DNA from 4 places in the Klebsiella sp. M041 genome. Region 2 is predicted to be linked to each of the others. Evidence: predicted binding sites of a transcription regulator. Region 2 holds the regulator's gene; each other region holds the start of a gene.
The links. Region 2 encodes CRP, which controls carbon source genes, mostly activating them, when cyclic AMP is high. Its sites were predicted from a motif close to ATGTGANNNNNNTCACAT; they were not measured.
Positions count from the first base shown of each region.

Region 1: AC6CWS_RS01655 (CidA/LrgA family protein) is a predicted target of CRP. The motif match lies at 1,343-1,360, and genes of this name have one in related genera.
Region 3: AC6CWS_RS15100 (arabinose ABC transporter substrate-binding protein) is a predicted target of CRP. The motif match lies at 1,687-1,704, and genes of this name have one in related genera.
Region 4: udp (uridine phosphorylase) is a predicted target of CRP. The motif match lies at 2,276-2,293, and genes of this name have one in related genera.

Region 1 covers NZ_JCAXWU010000001.1:347,749-352,985, reverse strand. The annotation lists gene dusC (tRNA dihydrouridine(16) synthase DusC) at 118-1,050, opposite strand; gene AC6CWS_RS01655 (CidA/LrgA family protein) at 1,409-1,813, shown strand; gene AC6CWS_RS01650 (CidB/LrgB family autolysis modulator) at 1,803-2,498, shown strand; gene cdd (cytidine deaminase) at 2,627-3,511, shown strand; gene sanA (outer membrane permeability protein SanA) at 3,857-4,573, shown strand; gene mglC (galactose/methyl galactoside ABC transporter permease MglC) at 4,644-5,237, opposite strand, start outside.
Region 2 covers NZ_JCAXWU010000016.1:12,567-17,803, forward strand. The annotation lists gene AC6CWS_RS19990 (hydrolase) at 1-808, shown strand, start outside; gene AC6CWS_RS19995 (YheU family protein) at 805-1,023, shown strand; gene AC6CWS_RS20000 (phosphoribulokinase) at 1,060-1,929, shown strand; gene AC6CWS_RS20005 (OsmC family protein) at 1,985-2,389, opposite strand; gene crp (cAMP-activated global transcriptional regulator CRP) at 2,696-3,328, shown strand; gene AC6CWS_RS20015 (YccS/YhfK family putative transporter) at 3,380-5,237, shown strand, end outside.
Region 3 covers NZ_JCAXWU010000010.1:144,988-150,224, forward strand. The annotation lists gene araG (L-arabinose ABC transporter ATP-binding protein AraG) at 1-504, opposite strand, end outside; gene AC6CWS_RS15100 (arabinose ABC transporter substrate-binding protein) at 565-1,545, opposite strand; gene AC6CWS_RS15105 (non-heme ferritin-like protein) at 2,438-2,947, shown strand; gene AC6CWS_RS15110 (hypothetical protein) at 3,052-3,186, opposite strand; gene AC6CWS_RS15115 (MFS transporter) at 3,201-4,763, shown strand; gene AC6CWS_RS15120 (DUF2766 family protein) at 4,801-5,052, opposite strand; gene AC6CWS_RS15125 (MFS transporter) at 5,200-5,237, shown strand, end outside.
Region 4 covers NZ_JCAXWU010000019.1:62,027-67,263, reverse strand. The annotation lists gene rmuC (DNA recombination protein RmuC) at 1-1,257, opposite strand, end outside; gene udp (uridine phosphorylase) at 1,391-2,152, opposite strand; gene AC6CWS_RS21670 (dienelactone hydrolase family protein) at 2,425-3,237, shown strand; gene metE (5-methyltetrahydropteroyltriglutamate--homocysteine S-methyltransferase) at 3,297-5,237, opposite strand, start outside.

The DNA.
Region 1 (5,237 bases), on a different contig from region 2:
CCTGCGTTCAGTAGCAATCCTGAATTGATTGACCGCACAGTATCACTTTATTTCACTCATGCCTATCATCAATAGGGAGGCAAGTAATAATATGTGAAGCGAATAACAATATGGCGCTTAATAGCGGGCGATCGCCGCCGCTATTTCAGCAGAGGTTTGCAGGGCGCGAATTTCATTAAACAGCGTCAGCGCCTCGGTATATTCCTTGCGTAAATAGCCCAGCCACTGCTTAATTCTCGCCACATGATACAGGCCGGTATCGCCCTGCTTTTCCAGACGGGTATATTTTTGCAACAGCTGAACCACCTGCGGCCACGGCATGCGCGGTTCGTTGTATTTGATCACCCGGCTGAGGTTCGGTACGTTGAGCGCCCCGCGGCCAATCATCACCGAATCGCAGCCGGTGACGGTCATACAGTCCTGAGCGCTTTGCCAGTCCCAGATTTCGCCGTTGGCGACTACCGGAATGGTCAGGCGCTGGCGGATCTCGCCGATGGCCTGCCAGTTGATGCGCTCCGCTTTGTAGCCATCCTCTTTGGTGCGGCCGTGGACCACCAGCTCGCTGGCCCCCGCCTGCTGCACCGCGTCGGCGATTTCAAAGCGCCGTTCGCCACTGTCCCAGCCGAGACGAACTTTCACCGTCACCGGCAGATGTCCGGGCACTGCCTCGCGCATCGCCTTCGCGCCGCGATAGATAAGCTCCGGATCTTTCAGCAGCGTCGCCCCGCCGCCGCTGCCGTTCACCAGTTTCGACGGACAGCCGCAGTTTAAATCGACGCCCCACGAGCCCAGCGCCACCGCGCGGGCGGCGTTTTCCGCCAGCCACTCGGGATATTGCCCCAGCAGCTGGACGCGCACGCGGGTACCGGACGGGGTGCGGCTTTGATGATGCAGTTCCGGGCACAGCCTGTAGAACGATTTAACCGGCAGCAGTTGATCCACCACCCGCAGAAACTCGGTGATGCACAGATCGTAATCGTTCACTTCGGTCAGCAGCTCGCGCACCAGCGAATCGAGCACGCCTTCCATCGGCGCCAGTAGTACACGCATATCGTTACCCGGAAAAAAAAGAGGCGCTATGGTAGCGCCTCCGGGCGTTGGTTGAAAGTGCTCAATGCGTCCCGCCTGTCGTACGCCATTCCCCATTCGGCGAATGCGGCAAAGCGAGGAGATAATCTCTATGCTTTACAGGAGCCTGCGGTATCTCATACCGCCTTCATTTGCCGCTTCTCTTCCAAAAAGGTAGCGTGGGACCCGATATACCCAAAGCTGCGAGCTGTCAGGTCCTGCCGGGAGAGGCTATTGTTCCCGTACGCTATCAGCGCTATGTATAGAATTCATGATGTGATCGGTAGCACATTTTAGGGATTAATTGTATGATGAATGCACTTCATCAAGGGTTATTACCATGAGTAAATCGCTGACTATTATCTGGCACTACCTGCGGGCTTTCGTCCTGATTTACGCCTGCTTATATGCCGGAATATTTATCGCCGGGCTGCTGCCCATCACCATCCCCGGCAGCATCATCGGCATGCTGATCCTCTTCGTGCTGCTGGCGCTGCAAATTATGCCGCCGCAGTGGGTCAACCCCGGCTGCAATATCCTGATCCGCTATATGGCGCTGCTGTTCGTGCCGATCGGCGTCGGCGTGATGCAGTACTGGGATCTGCTGCGCGCCCAGCTGGGGCCGGTCGTCATCTCCTGCGCCATCAGCACGCTGGTGGTGTTTGTGGTGGTGAGCTGGAGCTCACATCTGGTGCATGGCGAACGCAAAGTGATTGGGCAAAAGGAAAAGAAAAATGATGCATGAAATCTGGTGGTCGCTGCCGCTAACCCTGATCGTCTTTTTCCTCGCCCGCAAACTGGCGGCCCGCTTCAAATTCCCGCTACTCAACCCGCTGCTGGTGGCGATGGTAGTGATAATCCCGTTTCTGCTGCTGACCGGGATCTCCTATGAGCGTTACTTTGCCGGCAGCAAGATCCTGAACGATCTGCTGCAGCCGGCGGTGGTCGCGCTGGCTTTCCCGCTGTATGAACAGCTGCACCAGATCCGCGCGCGCTGGAAATCGATCATCACCATCTGCTTTATCGGCAGCTGCGTGGCGATGATCACCGGCACCACCGTGGCCCTGCTGATGGGCGCCACACCGCAGATCGCCGCCTCTGTTCTGCCCAAATCGGTGACCACGCCGATTGCCATGGCGGTGAGCGGCAGTATCGGCGGCATCCCGGCCATCAGCGCCGTGTGCGTGATTTTTGTCGGCATCCTTGGCGCGGTATTCGGCCATACCCTGCTCAACCTGATGCGTATTCGCACTAAAGCGTCGCGCGGCCTGTCGATGGGCACCGCCTCGCACGCCCTCGGTACCGCGCGCTGTGCGGAACTGGACTATCAGGAAGGGGCGTTCAGCTCGCTGGCGCTGGTGCTGTGCGGGATCATCACTTCGTTGATGGCACCGTTTTTATTCCCGCTGATCCTTGCGGTAGTGGGATGAAATGTGATTCAAATCACATTTATCAATGCAACAATGAAAAGTTGCATTAGCAATGAGACGTAAATCACATTTGAAACCCCTTGACGCCCGTACACTGGTTTCCCATTACACTGTTATGAGGCAACGCTATGCACTCACGTTTTCAAGCTGCTTTGACGACTCTGGCAGCAGACCTGCAGGCGGCCATCGCCCCGATGCTCGTCGACCCGCACTTCCCGGCGCTGCTCGAGGCCGATCAGGTGGCGACGCTGCAACAGGCGACAGGTCTGGACGAAGACGCGCTGGCCTTTGCGCTACTGCCGCTTGCCGCCGCCTGCGCGCGCGCCGACCTTTCCCACTTTAACGTCGGGGCTATCGCCCGCGGCGTCAGCGGCCGCTGGTACTTTGGCGGCAACATGGAGTTTCTCGGCGCCACCATGCAGCAGACCGTCCATGCGGAGCAGAGCGCCATCAGCCACGCCTGGCTGCGCGGTGAAACCTCCCTGCGCGCCATCACGGTGAACTACACGCCGTGCGGCCATTGCCGTCAGTTTATGAACGAACTGAACAGCGGACTGACGCTGCGCATTCATCTGCCCGGTCGCGAAGCCCATGCGCTGCAGCACTATCTGCCGGATGCCTTCGGCCCGAAAGACCTGGAGATCAAAACCCTGCTGATGGACCACCAGAACCACGGCTTCCCGGTCAGCGGCGATGCCCTGTCCCAGGCGGCGATTGAGGCCGCTAACCGCTGCCACGCGCCGTACAGCCACTCGCCTTCCGGCGTAGCGCTGGAGCTGAAAGATGGCACCCTTTTCAGCGGCAGCTATGCGGAAAACGCGGCGTTCAACCCGACGCTGCCGCCGCTGCAGGGGGCGCTGAATCTCCTCAGCCTCAACGGCTATGATTATCCGGACATCCAGCGGGCGATCCTGGCGGAGAAAGCCGATGCGGCGCTGATTCAGTGGGACGCCACCGTCGCCACCCTGAAGGCGCTGGGCTGCCACAATATCGAGCGCGTGCTGTTAGGTTAATCAGCCTGCGCGCCTGAGCAGATGGCCGGATGACGGTTTCGTCTAATCCGGCCGACCTTTTATGCCGTTATGTTGTCGGGAGGCGCTCCGCTAACCCGACCTACCGTTCGCGCCATTGCGAGCTGAAGATCGCTATGGCTGCTGAAACTGCCGACCTGACGGCCTCAAAGTCGCTGAGACGTTCCCGGAGGACCGGAGAACAGGTTGCGGCTACGCCTTGCCCGGTCTGGGATCGGCGATCGGTCCATATTGCTGAAAATCCCCGCAATTAAACGCGGGTTTCTTGCGCTTACCCGGCGGGTAAAGTAGCCTGAAGACTCCGTTGTCTATTATTGAGCCAAGTTCATGTTAAAGCGTGTGTTCTACAGCCTGTTAGTCCTGCTCGGCCTGCTGCTGTTGACCGTGCTGGGTCTTGACCGCTGGATGAGCTGGAAAACCGCGCCCTATATCTATGACGAGCTGCAGGACCTCCCCTACCGCCAGGTCGGCGTGGTGCTGGGCACCGCTAAATACTACCGCACCGGGGTGATCAATCAGTATTACCGCTACCGCATCCAGGGCGCGCTCAACGCCTACAATAGCGGCAAGGTCAACTATCTGCTGCTGAGCGGGGATAACGCCCTGCAAAGCTACAATGAACCGATGACTATGCGCCGGGACCTGATTAAAGGCGGCGTCGATCCGGCGGATATCGTGCTGGACTATGCCGGTTTCCGCACGCTCGACTCGATCGTCCGCACCCGCAAAGTGTTCGACACCAACGACTTCATTATCATCACCCAACGCTTCCACTGCGAACGGGCGCTGTTTATCGCCCTGCATATGGGGATCCAGGCTCAGTGCTACGCGGTGCCGTCGCCGAAGGATATGTGGAGCGTGCGGCTGCGCGAATTCGGCGCCCGCTTCGGCGCGCTGGCGGACCTCTACATCTTCAAACGGGAACCGCGCTTCCTCGGTCCTTTAATCCCGATTCCGGCGCAGCAGCACGACGTGCCGGATGACGCCCAGTCCTACCCGGCGGTCACCCCGGAGCAGCTACTGGAGCTGCAGAAAGAAAAGTAGCCTCCATCAACGCATCCGTTTCAGGCATAAAAAAACCCGCGTCAGGCGCGGGTTTTTACTCAGGCATAAATTACTTCTTACGGGCGTATTTCAGGGAATCCAGCGCCACGGCGAAGATAATGATCGCCCCCTTAATGATGTACTGCCAGTAAGGGTTAACGCCGATATAGGTCAGGCCGTAGTTGATCACGGTGAAGATAATCACCCCGGTCACCACGCCGAATACGGTCCCTACCCCGCCGCTGAACGATACGCCGCCCACCACGCAGGCGGCGATGGCGTCCAGTTCGTACATAAAGCCGAGGTTATTGGTCGCCGAGCCGATACGACCAGCTTCCAGCAGGCCGCCGAAGGCGTAGAACACGCCGGAGAGGGCGTAGATCATCAGCAGGTTCAACGCTACGTTGACCCCGGAGACCTTCGCCGCTTCCGGGTTACCGCCGATAGCGAAGATGTTTTTGCCAAAGCGCGTTTTGTTCCACAGGATCCAGACAAAGAAGACGGCAATCAGCGCGTAGAAGGTGATGTAGGACAGGCGGAACGAGCCCAGCGCCACAAAACCCTGCGCGAAATGGGAGAAATGGCTGTCGAAGCCGGAGATCGGCGACGCGCCCACGAAGTCGTAGTACAGCGAGTTAATGCCGTAGACGATGATCATGGTCCC
Region 2 (5,237 bases):
CAAGCCGCGCCTCGTCGTCTTTCATGGTCTGGAAGGAAGTCTGCACAGCCCGTATGCCCATGGCCTGATCCACGCGGCGATGCAGCGCGGCTGGCTGGGCGTGGTCATGCACTTTCGCGGCTGCAGCGGCGAACCTAACCGCAATCACCGCATCTATCACTCCGGCGAAACGGAAGATGGCACCTGGTTTCTCCACTGGCTGCAGCGCGAGTTTGGCCCCGCGCCGACCGCCGCCGTCGGCTATTCGCTGGGCGGCAACATGCTGGGCTGCCTGCTGGCAGAAGAAGGCGACCGCTGCCCGCTGGATGCGGCGGTGATCGTTTCCGCGCCTTTCATGCTGGAAGCCTGCAGCTATCATATGGATAAGGGCTTCTCGCGAGTTTATCAGCGCTATCTGCTCAATCTGTTAAAAGCCAACGCCTCACGTAAGTTGAAAGCGTATCCTGGCTCGCTGCCCGTCGATTTACGCCAGCTCAAAGGGATGCGCCGCATCCGGGAATTTGACGACATGATCACCGCCAAAATCCATGGTTTCGCCGATGCGCTGGATTATTACCGGCAATGCAGCGCTATGCCGCGGCTCAGCGATATCACTAAGCCGACGCTCATCATCCATGCGAAAGACGACCCGTTTATGGACCACCACTCCATTCCCCCGCAGGAGCAACTGCCGGCGAACGTTGAGTATCAATTGACTGAACAAGGCGGCCACGTCGGCTTCGTCGGCGGCACCCTGCGTAAACCGGAGATGTGGCTGGAAAGACGCATTCCCGACTGGTTAAACCGCTGGCTGGAGGTTCCCGTATGATTATTCCCTGGCAGGATCTGGATCCCGAAACGCTGGATAACCTGATTGAAAGCTTTGTGTTACGCGAAGGCACCGATTATGGTGAACATGAACGTTCACTTGCCGATAAAGTCGCCGATGTAAAACAGCAGCTGAAACGCGGAGAGGCGGTCCTCGTGTGGTCGGAACTGCATGAGACGGTCAATATTATGCCGCGCGCCCTGTTTAACGGCTAAGGCGACGCCACTACATCGTTTAACCAGGGAGTTGTTATGTCTGCCAAACATCCGGTGATCGCCGTCACGGGCTCCAGCGGCGCGGGCACTACCACCACCAGCCTCGCCTTTCGCAAAATCTTCGCGCAGCTAAATCTGCACGCCGCGGAGGTGGAAGGCGACAGCTTTCATCGCTACACCCGCCCGGAAATGGACATGGCGATCCGCAAAGCGCGGGATCAGGGCAAACATATCAGCTACTTTGGCCCGGAGGCGAACGACTTCGGCCTGCTGGAGCAGACCTTTGTCGACTATGGCCGCCATGGCAAAGGCCAGTCGCGTAAATACCTGCACACCTATGACGAAGCCGTGCCGTGGAATCAGGTGCCGGGAACCTTCACCCCATGGCAGCCGCTGCCGGAGCCGACGGACGTGCTGTTCTATGAGGGGCTGCACGGCGGGGTTGTCACGCCGCAGCATGATGTCGCCAGCCATGTCGACCTGCTGGTCGGGGTCGTGCCTATCGTTAACCTGGAGTGGATCCAGAAACTCATTCGCGACACCAGCGAACGCGGCCACTCCCGGGAGGCGGTGATGGACTCCGTCGTCCGATCGATGGAAGATTACATTAACTTCATCACCCCGCAGTTTTCCCGCACCCACATCAACTTCCAGCGCGTGCCGACGGTGGACACCTCCAACCCGTTTGCCGCGAAAGCGATCCCCTCTCTGGACGAGAGCTTTGTGGTGATCCATTTCCGCAATCTGCAGAACATCGACTTCCCCTGGCTGCTGGCGATGCTACAGGGCTCGTTTATTTCGCACATGAACACCCTGGTGGTGCCGGGCGGTAAAATGGGGCTGGCGATGGAGCTTATTATGGCGCCGCTGGTCGAGCGTCTGATGGAAGGCCGAAAGATCGGCTAACAGAAAAAACCCCGGCCAGGCCGGGGTTGAGATCATTCACATCAGCAGGCGAAGACTACGCCTCGATCACTTCATAGGAGTGGGTGATCTTCACCGCTTTTTCCAGCATCAGCGCCACCGAGCAGTATTTCTCTGCCGACAGATCCACCGCGCGGGAGACTGCGGCATCTTTCAGCGCCTTACCGGTGACGATAAAGTGCAGATTAATATGCGTGAACAGGCGCGGCGCCTCTTCCCGACGCTCAGAGGTCAGCTTCACTTCGCAGTTGGTCACGTCGTGACGACCTTTTTGCAAAATGGAGACCACATCGATCGCACTGCAACCGCCCGCCGCCATCAGCACCATCTCCATCGGGCTGGGCGCCTTATCTCCGGAGTTGCCATCCATCAGAATCTGGTGTCCTGACGCGGACTCCCCGATAAAGGTTAACCCTTCAACCCATTTCACACGCGCTTGCATAAAATTTAACTCCAGTATCGCAATATTCCTGTCAGATTACGCGCACATAACAATTCTCGCAACGGAAGGCGACCTGCGTCATGCTGAAGCGAGACACCAGGAGACATGCGGCGAAAGCTATGCTAAAACAGTCTGGATGCTACAGTAATACATTGATGTACTGCATGTATGCAGAGGAGTTCACATTACAGGCTGTCGAAAAATCATCAGCCAGCTTCCCAGGTATAGGGAAACAATACGATTGCATGCCCGGACGCCGTGTAGTGTCGGCGCCCGGAGATAGCTTATAACAGAGGATAACCGCGCATGGTGCTTGGCAAACCGCAAACAGACCCTACCCTTGAATGGTTCTTGTCTCATTGCCACATTCATAAGTACCCATCAAAGAGCACGCTGATCCACCAGGGTGAGAAAGCAGAAACGCTGTACTACATCGTTAAAGGCTCCGTGGCTGTACTCATCAAGGATGAAGAAGGTAAAGAGATGATCCTCTCCTACCTCAACCAGGGCGATTTCATCGGTGAATTAGGCCTGTTTGAAGAGGGTCAGGAGCGTAGCGCCTGGGTACGGGCGAAAACCGCATGTGAAGTGGCCGAGATCTCTTATAAGAAATTCCGTCAGCTGATCCAGGTGAACCCGGACATTCTGATGCGTCTCTCTTCGCAAATGGCTCGCCGTCTGCAGGTGACGTCTGAGAAAGTGGGCAACCTCGCCTTCCTCGACGTGACGGGCCGTATCGCCCAGACGCTGCTGAACCTGGCGAAGCAACCCGATGCCATGACCCACCCGGACGGTATGCAAATTAAAATTACCCGTCAGGAAATTGGTCAGATCGTCGGCTGCTCTCGTGAAACCGTTGGCCGTATTTTGAAAATGCTGGAAGATCAGAACCTGATTTCCGCCCACGGTAAAACTATCGTCGTCTACGGCACCCGTTAAGTTGCTAAGCGGCGTATTGCTCCTGCAGTACGCCGTTTTTGTTTTTCCCTCATGTGGCGCAGGCTGATTTACCACCCGGAAGTCAACTATGCACTGCGGCAAACGCTGGTGCTGTGTCTGCCTGTGGCCATCGGTCTTCTGCTCGGCCATCTCCAGCAGGGGCTCCTGTTTTCCTTAGTTCCCGCCTGCTGCAACATCGCCGGTCTCGACACTCCGCATAAGCGCTTTTTTAAGCGTCTGATTATCGGCGGCTGTCTGTTTGCCGGATGCAGCCTGGTGGTGCAGCTGCTGCTCGCCCAGACCATACCTTTGCCGCTTATTCTCAGCGGCCTGGCGCTATTGCTCGGCGTCACCGCGGAAATCAGTTCGCTGCACGCGCGCCTGCTGCCCGCGTCGCTGATCGCCGCCATCTTTACCCTGAGCCTGGCGGGCAATATGCCCGTCTGGGAGCCGCTGTTGATCTACGCCTTCGGCACGCTATGGTACGGCGTGTTTAACTGGTTCTGGTTCTGGCTGTGGCGCGAACAGCCGCTGCGGGAGTCGCTCAGTCTGCTCTACCGGGAACTGGCCAATTATTGCGAAGCCAAATATAGCCTGTTGACCCAGCATACCGATCCCTCGACCGCCCTGCCGCCGCTGCTCATCCGCCAGCAGAAGGTGGTCGATTTAATCACCCAGTGCTATCAGCAGATGCATATGCTGGCCGCCAACCAACGTAACGACCACAAACGTCTTCTGCGGGCGTTCCAGATGGGGCTGGATCTACAGGAGCATATTTCGGTCAGCCTGCATCAGCCGGAAGAGGTGCAAAAGCTGGTTGAGCGCAGCCATGCCGAAGCGGTGATCCGCTGGAATGCGCAGACCGTCGCCGCCCGCCTGCGGGTGCTGGCGGATGACATGCTCTATCATCGTTTTCCGCAGCGTTTCCAGATGGATAAACAGATCGGCGCCCTGGAAAAGATCGCCCACCAGCATCCGGACAACCCGGTCGGCCACTTCTGCGCCTGGCACTTCAGCCGCATCGCCCGGGTGCTGCATACCCAGCGCCCGCTGTATGCCCGGGATCTGATGGCTGACAAAGAGCGTCGTTTACCGTTGTTTCCCGCGCTAAAGAACTATCTGTCGCTGAAGTCGCCCGCGCTGCGCAACGCCGCCCGCATCAGCGTGATGCTGAGCATCGCCAGCCTGATGGGCAACGCCCTGCATTTGCCGAAGCCCTACTGGATCCTGATGACCGTCCTCTTCGTGACACAGAACGGCTATGGCGCCACGCGGGTTCGTATTGTCCACCGGGCGGCGGGGACGCTCGCCGGCCTGATCATCGCCGGGCTGACCTTGCACTTTCACGTTCCGGAGAGCTATACCCTGAGCGGGATGCTGCTGATCACCCTGCTCAGCTATCTGATCATCCGCAAACACTATGGCTGGGCGATGGTGGGGTTTACGGTGACGGCGGTATATACCCTGCAGCTGCTGACGCTCAACGGCGAACAGTTTATTATCGCCCGGCTGATCGATACGCTGATCGGCTGCCTGATCGCCTTCGGCGGGATGGTCTGGCTGTGGCCGCAGTGGCAGAGCGGCCTGCTGAAAAAAAACGCCCACGATGCGCTGGAGGCCGACCAGCAGGCGATTCGCCTGATCCTCAGCCCCGACCCCAAAGCGCCCGCGCTGGCCTACCAACGCATGCGCGTCAATCAGGCGCACAACGCGCTCTACAACTCCCTGAATCAGGCGATGCAGGAGCCCGGGTTTAATACCCACTACCTGGAAGATATGAAGCTATGGGTGACGCACAGCCAGTTTATCGTCGAACACATCAACGCCATGACCACTCTGGCCCGGGAGCATACGATGCTCACCCCGGATCTTGCCCAGCGCTATCTCGAATCCTGTGAGATTGCCCTGC
Region 3 (5,237 bases), on a different contig from region 2:
ATCGAAGGCGATAATTTTGGCGTTACGCGCCAGCGCTTTGGCTATCTCCACCATCTGCCACTGGCCAATGGAGAGATACTTCAGCGGCGTCTCCGGGTCTATATCCAGCCCCAGATGCTCAAGCTGCAGGCGGGCCTCGTAGTTGAGCAGCGAGCGGTTGACGATGCCGCCTCTGTGCGGCAGCTGGCCAAGATAGATATTTTCGGCGACGGTCATCTCCGGGATCAGATGCAGCTCCTGATAGATAATCGCCACGCCGGCGTTGAGCGCCGCCATCGTATTGGTGAACGCCATCTGCTGACCGCCGATCTGCAGGTGACCCGCAGTGGGGATGTAGTTACCGCTGAGAATTTTCAGCAGCGTCGATTTGCCTGCGCCATTTTCGCCCATCAGCGCGTGGATCTGTCCTGGGTAGCAGTCAAAACTGATATCGGACAAGGCCTTTACGCCAGGGAACGTCATGGTGATGCCGCGAAATGAGAGATAAGGGGTAGACTGTTGCATAACGACTCCGCTCTTCTGCACTCAGCCCCCGCCGCGGCGGGGGCCAGTTCAACCGGGCTGTTACAGCCCTTTTTTCGCCAGCTCTTCTTTGAAGTTATCGCGGGTAATCAGCACCACATCGGTCACCGCAGTGAACTTCGGCGGCTCAACGCCCTTGGTGACCCAGTTGTAGAGCATTTCGCTGGTTTTATAGCCATGAATATCCGGGCTTGGCAGCAGGGAGCCATAGAAACCGGTTGGCTGCGCCTTCGACAGTTCGTTGACGGCATCCACGCCGTTAATGCCAATGCCAATCACATCCGGCGCTTTAAAGCCCTGGCCTTCAGTGGCACGCACGCCGCCGAGCACGGTGTTGTCGTTCATCCCAACGATCAGCCAGTGTTTAACCTGCGGGTGCTGGACCAGCATCGAGTTACCGGCGTCAAACGCCCCCGGGATATCGTTAGATTTTGTCGGAACGCGGTAGATTTGCGCTTCCGGGAAACCGGCCGCCTTCAGGGCATCGATGGAGCCAGTGGTACGACGGCGGGCGGTGTCCAGCTCATCGGCGGTGATGGCCATCACCGCGGTGTCTTTGACATCCCAGCCGCGTTTCTGCATCTCTTTATACAGCTCCTGCCCCTGGCGGGCGCCGATTTCGCTGGCCGCCATCATCACCAGCGGCACGCTCTCCATCGGTTTACCTTTGGCGTTGACGAACTGGTCATCGACAGTAATCACCTTCATGTCATAGCCGCGCGCTTTAGCGACAATCGCCGAGCCGAGCTTAGGATCGGGGGTACAGATGACAAAGCCCTTCGCGCCGCTGGCCGCCAGGCTATCGATGGCGTTCAGGGTTTTCTCACCATCCGGCACCGCAATTTTAATGACGTCAAAGCCTAAATCTTTTCCTGCTTTATCAGCAAATTTCCACTCGGTCTGGAACCATGGCTCTTCCGGCTGTTTCACCAGAAAACCCAATTTCAGGTTTTCCGCCATAGCTGATTGTGACATAACCGCTGCAAGACCAATGGCCGCCAGCGCTTTAGTAAATTTGTGCATGGTAAACTCCAGCTTTAATTCGCTTTCATGTAGGGAAAAATCGGAATTAACTTTTTTATCAGCATCAAAACAAGGCATTAGAAAAATCACATTCCCTACTGCCGTTGTTAGAGTAGTAATACCCGGAAATTATTTCTCCATACGAGAGCATTATCACATCGCGGAATTACAGTAATTGCGTACATAGATTTAGCAAAAAAAGACATAAAAAAAGACATAATTGTCATACAATTTAACCGGCGAATAGCAGGATCATCTATACCACCAGCAGGCTTATCCCTGTGATGTCAGAGGGTGTTTAACAGAGGGTTACGGCACTGTTATATCCAGTGGCTAACGGGGTCGCAGCGGCGGTCAACTGCCCGCCGGCGCTGAAGATCAGCAGACGCGCGTCGCCAGTCCAGCGTCGGCCGTTTAATATCGCGATAAAACGGATCTTTTGCGTAATTTATTCCTAATTGAAAAAAGATATTCCGGTTACATAAAAAAACCTGCAACAAAAAATAAAAATAATTATCATCACCACGAAACATTGCTCTCTGAAATAACTTATAGTTTTGCGTTATACGATGAATCTCGTAGTCAAATACCTATAACTTATACCTGGCACACCGCGCTAGCGCCCCAGTCTACACCGCCAATCCCCCGCCAGTCGTCATTCAGGAATAATCGTGTAACAAAACGTAAATTATCCATCTTGAGAGTTTTCTTAATTCCATTCAGCGAGTATTCTAAAATTGTCGGCAAGAGGAAAAATTACCCGACTCATACGGAATGTGTAGAGTTTTATTATTCTGCAACAGTGCAGCGCGCCACTCTTTTATCCTGTTGTTGACCGCAGGAACCGCTGACGCGCACCAGTAACCCCTTCCCGGTTAATAAGGATATTTTTATGGCAGTTCCAGGAATGGCACAAAAGCTAAACACCCAGATGAACCTTGAGTTCCACGCCTCTAACGTTTACCTGAACTTAAGCGAGTGGTGCGCCCGGCATCGCTTTGACGGCGCCGCGACATTTTTGCGCAACCGCGCGCAATGCAGCATCACCCTCACCATGCGCGTATTTGACTATCTGAAAAAAGCCGGCAGCTGGCCGATAGTGAATCCCGACCGCGCCTGTAATCCCGAATGTACCTCGCTGGAAGATCTCTTTACCCAAACCCTGGTCGATTACCGCCAGCGTAGCAGTATGCTGAGCGGTCTCGCCGAGGAAGCCAAAGCGCAGAGCGATGACAACACCTGGCGTTTTCTGACCCGGCTGGCGGAAGAGCAGCAGCAGGATGGGCTGCTGCTGCAAAGCGTGCTCGAGGAAATTCGCAACGCCGACAAAGCCGGGATCGGTATGGAACAGACCGATCGCCGTCTGATGGCCCTCGTCGGAGCGTCACAGAAACCCCACTAATCAGAGGTGTAGGGCCTTTCTCGCCCGATCAGGGGGGAGCGCGTTCGCGCTGCCCCGCCCTGTTTATTAATCCGTTATCGTTATACTCCCCTGCCATTTATTCCTCAAAAGAATAAAAAAGTTTTAACTCGATCCCATTCCCTCGTCACCGTTACCCCTTTGGGGGGATTAGTGAGCGCGGTCACTTTTTGTTGAGCCACAAAGAAATATAAAAACAGTGTTTCAAAAATATAAAACACGAGGTTTATTTTTTATGGCTCGATACACGGCTTCAGCCTCTGAAGGGCTGCAGGGAAGACCGATCTTGTTACGCCATCAGTTAGCCTACGGCGGCGGTAATCTGTTAGGGAGTGGCGCACTGGCGATAAGCGGGGCATGGCTACTCTATTTTTATACGACCTTTTGCGGCCTGACGCTGATCGAGGCCTCATTTATCTTCTCCGTCGCCAGCATCATCGACGCCATCAGCAACCCGCTGATGGGCTATCTGACGGATAACTTTGGCAAAACGCGGTTAGGCAAGCGCTTTGGCCGTCGGCGCTTCTTTTTGCTGATCGGCATTCCGCTGATGCTGTTCTACCCGCTGCTGTGGGTAGAGGGCCTGAGTTTCTGGTACTACCTGTGCACCTATGTGGTGTTTGAGATCATCTACACCTCCATCATGGTGCCCTATGAAACGCTGGCGACAGAGATGACCGATGATTTCTCGCTACGCTCAAAGCTCACCGGCTATAAAGCCATCTTCGGCAAACTGGCCAACTTCCTCGCCGCGTTTATTCCCGGACAGTTCATTCTGCTGTACGGCAAAGATTCCGCCACCCCTTTCTTCCTCACCGGGCTGACCTACGGCGCGATCCTGATCGTCGCGATTACCTGCCTGTGGCTGTGCAGCTGGGAGCGCGAGCGTGCGGAAGCCGTGGATACCAGCGCGAAAAAGGGGCTGCTGAGCACCCTGCTGTCGCTGGCGAAAGACATGCGTTCCACCTTTTATCTGCGCGTGTTCCGCAAACATCTCGGTATGTACCTGTGCGGGTTTGGCGCGGAATGGCTGTTTGCCTCCATCTTCACCTATTTCGTGATATTCGTTCTGCAGCACGATCCGGCAATGGTGGCCGGGCTGAACAGCCTGAACTCGATTCTGCAGCTGATCTCCACCGCGCTGTTTATCGGCCTGTGTGTGAAAAAGGGCTTCAGCAAACCCTATATCCTCGCGCTGGGGATCGTGATTTTCGCAGTCCTGCTGTATACCTCGCTGTGGTTCTTCCATCTGCCGTCAGGCCTGGCGACCGTGCTGATGTTCGGTATTACCGTGCTGTTCGGCCTGGGGACCGGCGGGGTTTACTATATTCCCTGGACCGTTTACACCTTCCTCGCCGATGTCGACGAGATCTACACCGGACGTCGTCGGGAAGGGATCTATGCCGGCGCCATGACCTTCTCAGGGAAAATTCTGCGCTCGATTGTGGTGTTTTCGATGGGGGCCATCCTGAGCTTTTACGGTTTCCAGTCAAAAGCGCACAGCCAACCGGAAAGCGCTGTGACCGCCATCGCGGTGGTATTCTGCGTCGGTGTCGTCGCCTTAGCCCTGGCCGCCATCGTCTTCAGTAAGCAGATGAAACTGGACCGTAAAGCCCATCTGGTGGTCCTGCAGGAAGTCGCGCGGATTAAAGCGGGCGGTAAAATCAGTGATATTGCGCCGGAGGTGCGGGCAATCGTTGAGGATCTGGTTGGCCATCGCTACGAAGAGTGCTGGGGCAACAGCAAATTGTTTAAAACCGCTGAGGCTGCGCCAACGCAGACCGTGGTTTCCCATTAAAGGAAAAGGCCCCGTCGGTCACCCGCGGGGCCGGTTATTAATGCGTTTCTTCCTGCGGGGTAAACTTCAGCTCAATCAGGGCAATCGCTTTTTGCACCGCGCGAAGCGTCACCGGATCGGCAGAAGCCGGGTGGCTGGCGAAGTCGATGGCTTTCAGCTGGCTGGTCATTTTTTCACGCACTTCCACCGGCGCGATGACGTCAATCACGTCGAGGATCTGCTTGATAACCAGCTGGCAGGCAACCACATCGGAAACCAGCTCGTCGTGTTCGGTAAGATGTTGAGACATTAATTACTCCTTTTTTCAGGAGCGTAATAGTACCCTAAATCGTTAACGATAATAAAACCTGCCGTGGCAGGTTTTTTTCGCCACCCGAGTGGCTGGCGGCACCTTTGCTGCCGCTTTGCCGAGGATCCCCTTGATGGCAGCGACAACATGAATACCGCGATCTCTTCCGGGAACGAACGTGCTTT
Region 4 (5,237 bases), on a different contig from region 2:
CAGCAGATTACCGCGCCCGGAAGCGAGCTTTTTCATCGCCTGGCGATAGTTCTCTTGCGCTTTATCCAGACTCTGGCCGATAGTGGACATATCGTCCACAAACAGGCGCATTTTGTCGTAAAGGCGCCCCGCCCGCTCGGCGATCTTCTGCGCGTTGCGGCTCTGGTGCTCATAACGCCACAGATTGGCGATGGTGCGCAGGGCCACCAGCAGCGTCGTCGGGCTGACCAGCATAATATTATTTTGCAGCGCCTCGCTAATGAGCTCGGGCTGACGATCAATGGCCAGCAGGAATGCCGGCTCGACGGGAATAAACATCAGCACATAGTCGAGGGAGCGCAGGCCCGGCAGTTGCTGATAATCCTTGCGTCCCAGCAGGCGAATATGATTACGCACCGAGGCAAGGTGCTCCTGCAGCGCGACTTCGCGGGTGTAGTCATCCTCGGCGTTGAAATAGCGCTCATAGGCGACAAGGGTCATTTTGGCGTCGATAACCACGTCTTTACCCTGCGGCAGGCGCACGATGACGTCCGGCTGCATCCGCGAGCGGTTGTCGGTCTCGATGCTGACCTGGGTCTGGTACTCATAGCCTTCCCGCAGGCCGGAGGCTTCCAGCACGCGGGTGAGAACCACTTCCCCCCAGTTGCCCTGAGTTTTGTTATCGCCCTTCAGCGCTTTGGTCAGGTTCAGCGCCTCCTGCGCCATCTGCGCGTTCAGCTGCTGCAGGTTGCGGATCTCATGCGCCAGGGTGTGCCTTTCCCGCGCCTCCTGGCCGAAGCTCTCCTGCACCTGGCGGCGGAACCCGTCCAGCTGTTCGCGCAGCGGTGTCAGCAGGCCATGCAGGCTCTGGCGATTTTGCTCATCGACGCGTCGGTTGCTGTGTTCGAAAATGCGGTTGGCGAGGTTTTCAAACTGCTCGCTCAGGCGCTGTTCGCTGTTCACCATCTGGCGGATCTTATCTTCCGCATGCAGCTGGGTGGATTCGAGCCGGGTGGTAACCTCCCGCAGATCGGCCTCCAGCGAGGTATTGATATCCCGCAGGCTGCGCAGCTCGTTGTTCAGCAGCTCGCACTCTTCACGCCAGTGGGCTTCCTGTACCAGCTGCTGACGGGCGGCGCTCAGCTCAATATCCAGCTCTCGCCGCTCCTCGATAAGATCGGCCCGAATTTGATCGGCGCGCGCTTTGGTCGCCAGCCAGCCGACGATTAATCCAGCAGCCAGTGCGATAACCGCGCTGATAATAATGGAGAGATCCACGACGCCCCCTGCGATAACCTGATGACACAAAATAGAATTGTGCTGTACAAACGTCCAGTTTAAAAGGAATTTCCTGCGAGAGGCGACGCAAAAAAAAGGCCGGAGGATCCGGCCTGACAGGGAAAGCGTTGAATTACAGCAGACGGCGCGCCGCTTCCACGACGATTTTCACCGCATGGCTTTCGGTTTGCTTCATGGTTTCGGCGTTAGGGATCTCTTGCTGGGTACGGTTAACGATAACCCCGGCCACCATCCCGGCGCGCAGACCCTGGCTGGCGCACATGGTCAGCAGCGTAGCGGATTCCATTTCATAGTTCATCACGCCCATCGCCTGCCACTCTTCCATGGAGCCTTTGAAGCGGCTCACTACGCGGCCGGAGAAGGTGTCGTAACGCTCCTGTCCCGGGTAGAAGGTATCCGAGGAAGCAGTCACGCCGATATGGGTGGTGGCGCCAATGGATTTCGCTGCTTCCACCAGCGCGGTGGTGCAGGCGAAATCTGCGACGGCCGGGAATTCCATCGGCGCGAAGTGCAGGCTGGCGCCGTCCAGACGAACGGAAGCGGTAGTCACCAGCACATCGCCAACGTTGATGTGCGGCTGAATGGCGCCGGTGGTGCCAATGCGCAGGAAGGTACGCACGCCAAGCTGCGCCAGCTCTTCCACAGCGATAGACGTAGACGGGCCGCCGATGCCGGTGGAGCAGACGATCACCGGTTTGCCGTCCAGTTCCGCGCGCCAGGAGGTAAATTCGCGGTGGGATGCCAGCTTAACCGGCTTATCCATCAGCGCGGCGATCTTTTCCACACGCTCCGGATCGCCAGGGACGATAGCCAGCGTAGCCCCTTGTAAATCGTTCTTGGTGAGGCCGAGATGAAAAACATCAGACTTGGACATAAAAAACTCCTCTGTGGGTCGAATTATCAGCAGAAGCAAAACGGTACTGTACAGAAGCCCCTGGCAACATTTTGTGATGTTAGTCACCAAGAACAATAATGATTGCAGTTGTTTTTCAGTAAATAGTGATAAACATCACATTAACAAGTTATATTCATCGTCACTGAACAAAAGATAGCCGCTTTCAGGCACTGTGCTTTATTACCGCCCGAACTAAAGGTAAAGGGTCTATAGTTACTGATGCGCTAATAAATAAGGGTACGGAGAATACCATGACCACCACCAAGCAACCTGGATTCGCACCTGCAGCCTCGCCGCATGCCGCAACCGCCGTTCATACGCCGGAAGAGCATATTGTCGCCGGAGAGACCTCTATTCCCTCTCAGGGGGAAAACATGCCGGCTTACCATGCCCGCCCGAAAAACGCTGATGGCCCATTGCCGATCGTCATCGTGGTGCAGGAAATCTTCGGCGTGCATGAGCATATTCGCGATCTTTGTCGTCGCCTGGCGCAGGAAGGCTATCTGGCTATCGCGCCTGAATTGTACTTCCGTCAGGGCGATCCGAATGAGTATCACGATATCCCGACCCTGTTTAAAGAGCTGGTTACGAAGGTGCCGGACGCGCAGGTGCTGGCGGATCTCGACCACGTCGCCAGCTGGGCGGCGCGCCATGACGGCGATGCCCATCGTCTGCTGATCACCGGCTTCTGCTGGGGCGGACGTATCACCTGGCTATATGCTGCCCATAACCCGCAGTTGAAGGCGGCGGTAGCCTGGTACGGCAAACTGGTAGGAGAAAAATCGCTGAATTCGCCAAAACACCCGGTGGATATCGCCGTCGATCTCAACGCCCCGGTACTCGGCCTGTACGGCGCTAAAGACGCCAGCATTCCACAGGACACCGTCGAAACCATGCGCCAGGCGCTGCGGGCGGCCAACGCCACGGCGGAAATCGTGGTCTATCCTGAAGCCGATCACGCCTTTAACGCCGACTATCGCGCCAGCTATCACGAAGAGTCAGCCAAAGACGGCTGGCAGCGGATGCTCGACTGGTTTGCTCAATATGGCGGTAAAAAAGGGTAATCGTCCGAAGCAGGAAAAAAAGGAGGCAAATGCCTCCTTTTTGATTTTTCGGGTGACGATCAGGCAGATTGACGCAGGTTACGCGCCGCTTGCACCATATTCGCCAGCGCGGCGCGAGTCTCCGGCCAGCCCCGGGTTTTCAGGCCGCAGTCCGGGTTAACCCACAGCCGCTCCGCCGGGATACGCTGCGCGGCTTTTTCCAGCAGCGCTTCGATCCACTCCACGCTCGGTACGTTTGGCGAGTGAATATCATATACCCCCGGCCCGATTTCATTGGGATACTCGAACACTTCGAACGACTCCAGCAGTTCCATGTCGGAACGCGAGGTTTCAATGGTGATCACGTCGGCGTCCAGCGCGGCGATGGAGTCCATGATGTCGTTGAACTCGCAATAGCACATGTGGGTATGGATCTGAGTGTCGTCTTTGGCCACCGCGGCGTTAAGGCGGAAGGCTTCCACACCCCACTGCAGATAGGCATCCCAATCGCTGCGCTTCAGCGGTAACCCTTCGCGCAAGGCAGGCTCATCAATCTGGATGATGCCGATCCCGGCCGCTTCCAGATCCGCCACTTCATCACGCAGGGCCAGCGCAATCTGTTTCGCGATGGTTTCACGGCTGACGTCTTCCCGCGGGAAGGACCAGCACAGAATCGTCACCGGTCCAGTGAGCATCCCTTTCACCGGTTTGTCGGTCAGCGACTGCGCGTACTTCGCCCATTCGACGGTGATCGCCTGTGGACGGCTGACGTCGCCGATCACCACCGGCGGCTTCACGCAGCGGGAGCCATAACTCTGCACCCAGCCGTTTTGCGTGAAGATGAAACCGTCCAGATGCTCACCGAAGTATTCCACCATATCGTTCCGCTCGGCTTCCCCGTGCACCAGTACGTCTAATCCTAACCGCTCCTGCTCGACGATCGCCTGCTTAATATGTTCCGCAATGCCGGTACGATAATGACTGGCGTCCAGATTGCCCTTTTTGAAGTCCAGGCGCAGGCCGCGGATCTCGGTCGTCTGCGGGAATGACCCGATAGTGGTGGTCGGCCACGCCGGCAGGTTAAAGCGTTGACGCTGCGCCTGAGCGCGAACCTCATAGGGGCTGGCGCGCTGGCTGTCCTGAGCGGTGATCGCCGCCAGCCGTTTTTCCACCGCCGGGTTATGTACGCGCGTCGAATGGCGACGGGCATGGACTGGCGCGCTCCACTCGGTAATCGCCGCGGTATCGCCGCTGTTCAGCGCATCGCGCAGCAGCGCCAGCTCACCGCATTTTTGCAGCGCGAAGGCAAACCAGCTCTTCACTTCCGCATCAAGGCGCGTCTCCACGCTCAGGTCGATCGGGCTGTGCAACAGAGAGCAGGATGTCGCGACCCACAGTTCGCGCTTACCGACGAGGTTTTTAATTTGCGCATATTTTTCGGCGAGATCGGCGCGCCAGACGTTACGCCCGTTGATCAGGCCGGCGGACAGCAGCCAGTCGGCAGGCAGACAATTATGCAGTTCGGCGACATCATCTTTACCGTGGACCAGATCGACGTGCAGCCCCTGGACCGGCAGCGCAGCAATGGTCTCGAGATTGTCGCTAACGCCTTCAAAATAGGTGGTCAGCAGCAGTTTGACCTGGCCCTGCAGGGCGTCATAAGCCGGTTTAAAGGCCTCCAGCCACGCTGGCGGCAGCTCCAGCACCAGCGCCGGTTCATCAATCTGCACCCACTCAATGCCGCGCTTCGCCAGTTCGGCCAGCACCTGCTGATAAACCGGCAGGATGTCATTCAGCAGGCTCAGACGGTCAAACGGTTCGCCTTTCACTTTGCCCAGCCACAGATAGGTCACCGGCCCCAGCAGCACGGGCTTGATCTTGTGGCCCAGCGCCAGCGCTTCGTCCACTTCATCCAGCAGTTGGGTCCAGGTCAGTTTGAACTGCTGGCCCTTCACGAACTCTGGCACCATGTAGTGATAGTTGGTGTTGAACCACTTGGTCATTTCCGCAGCGGCCGCTGG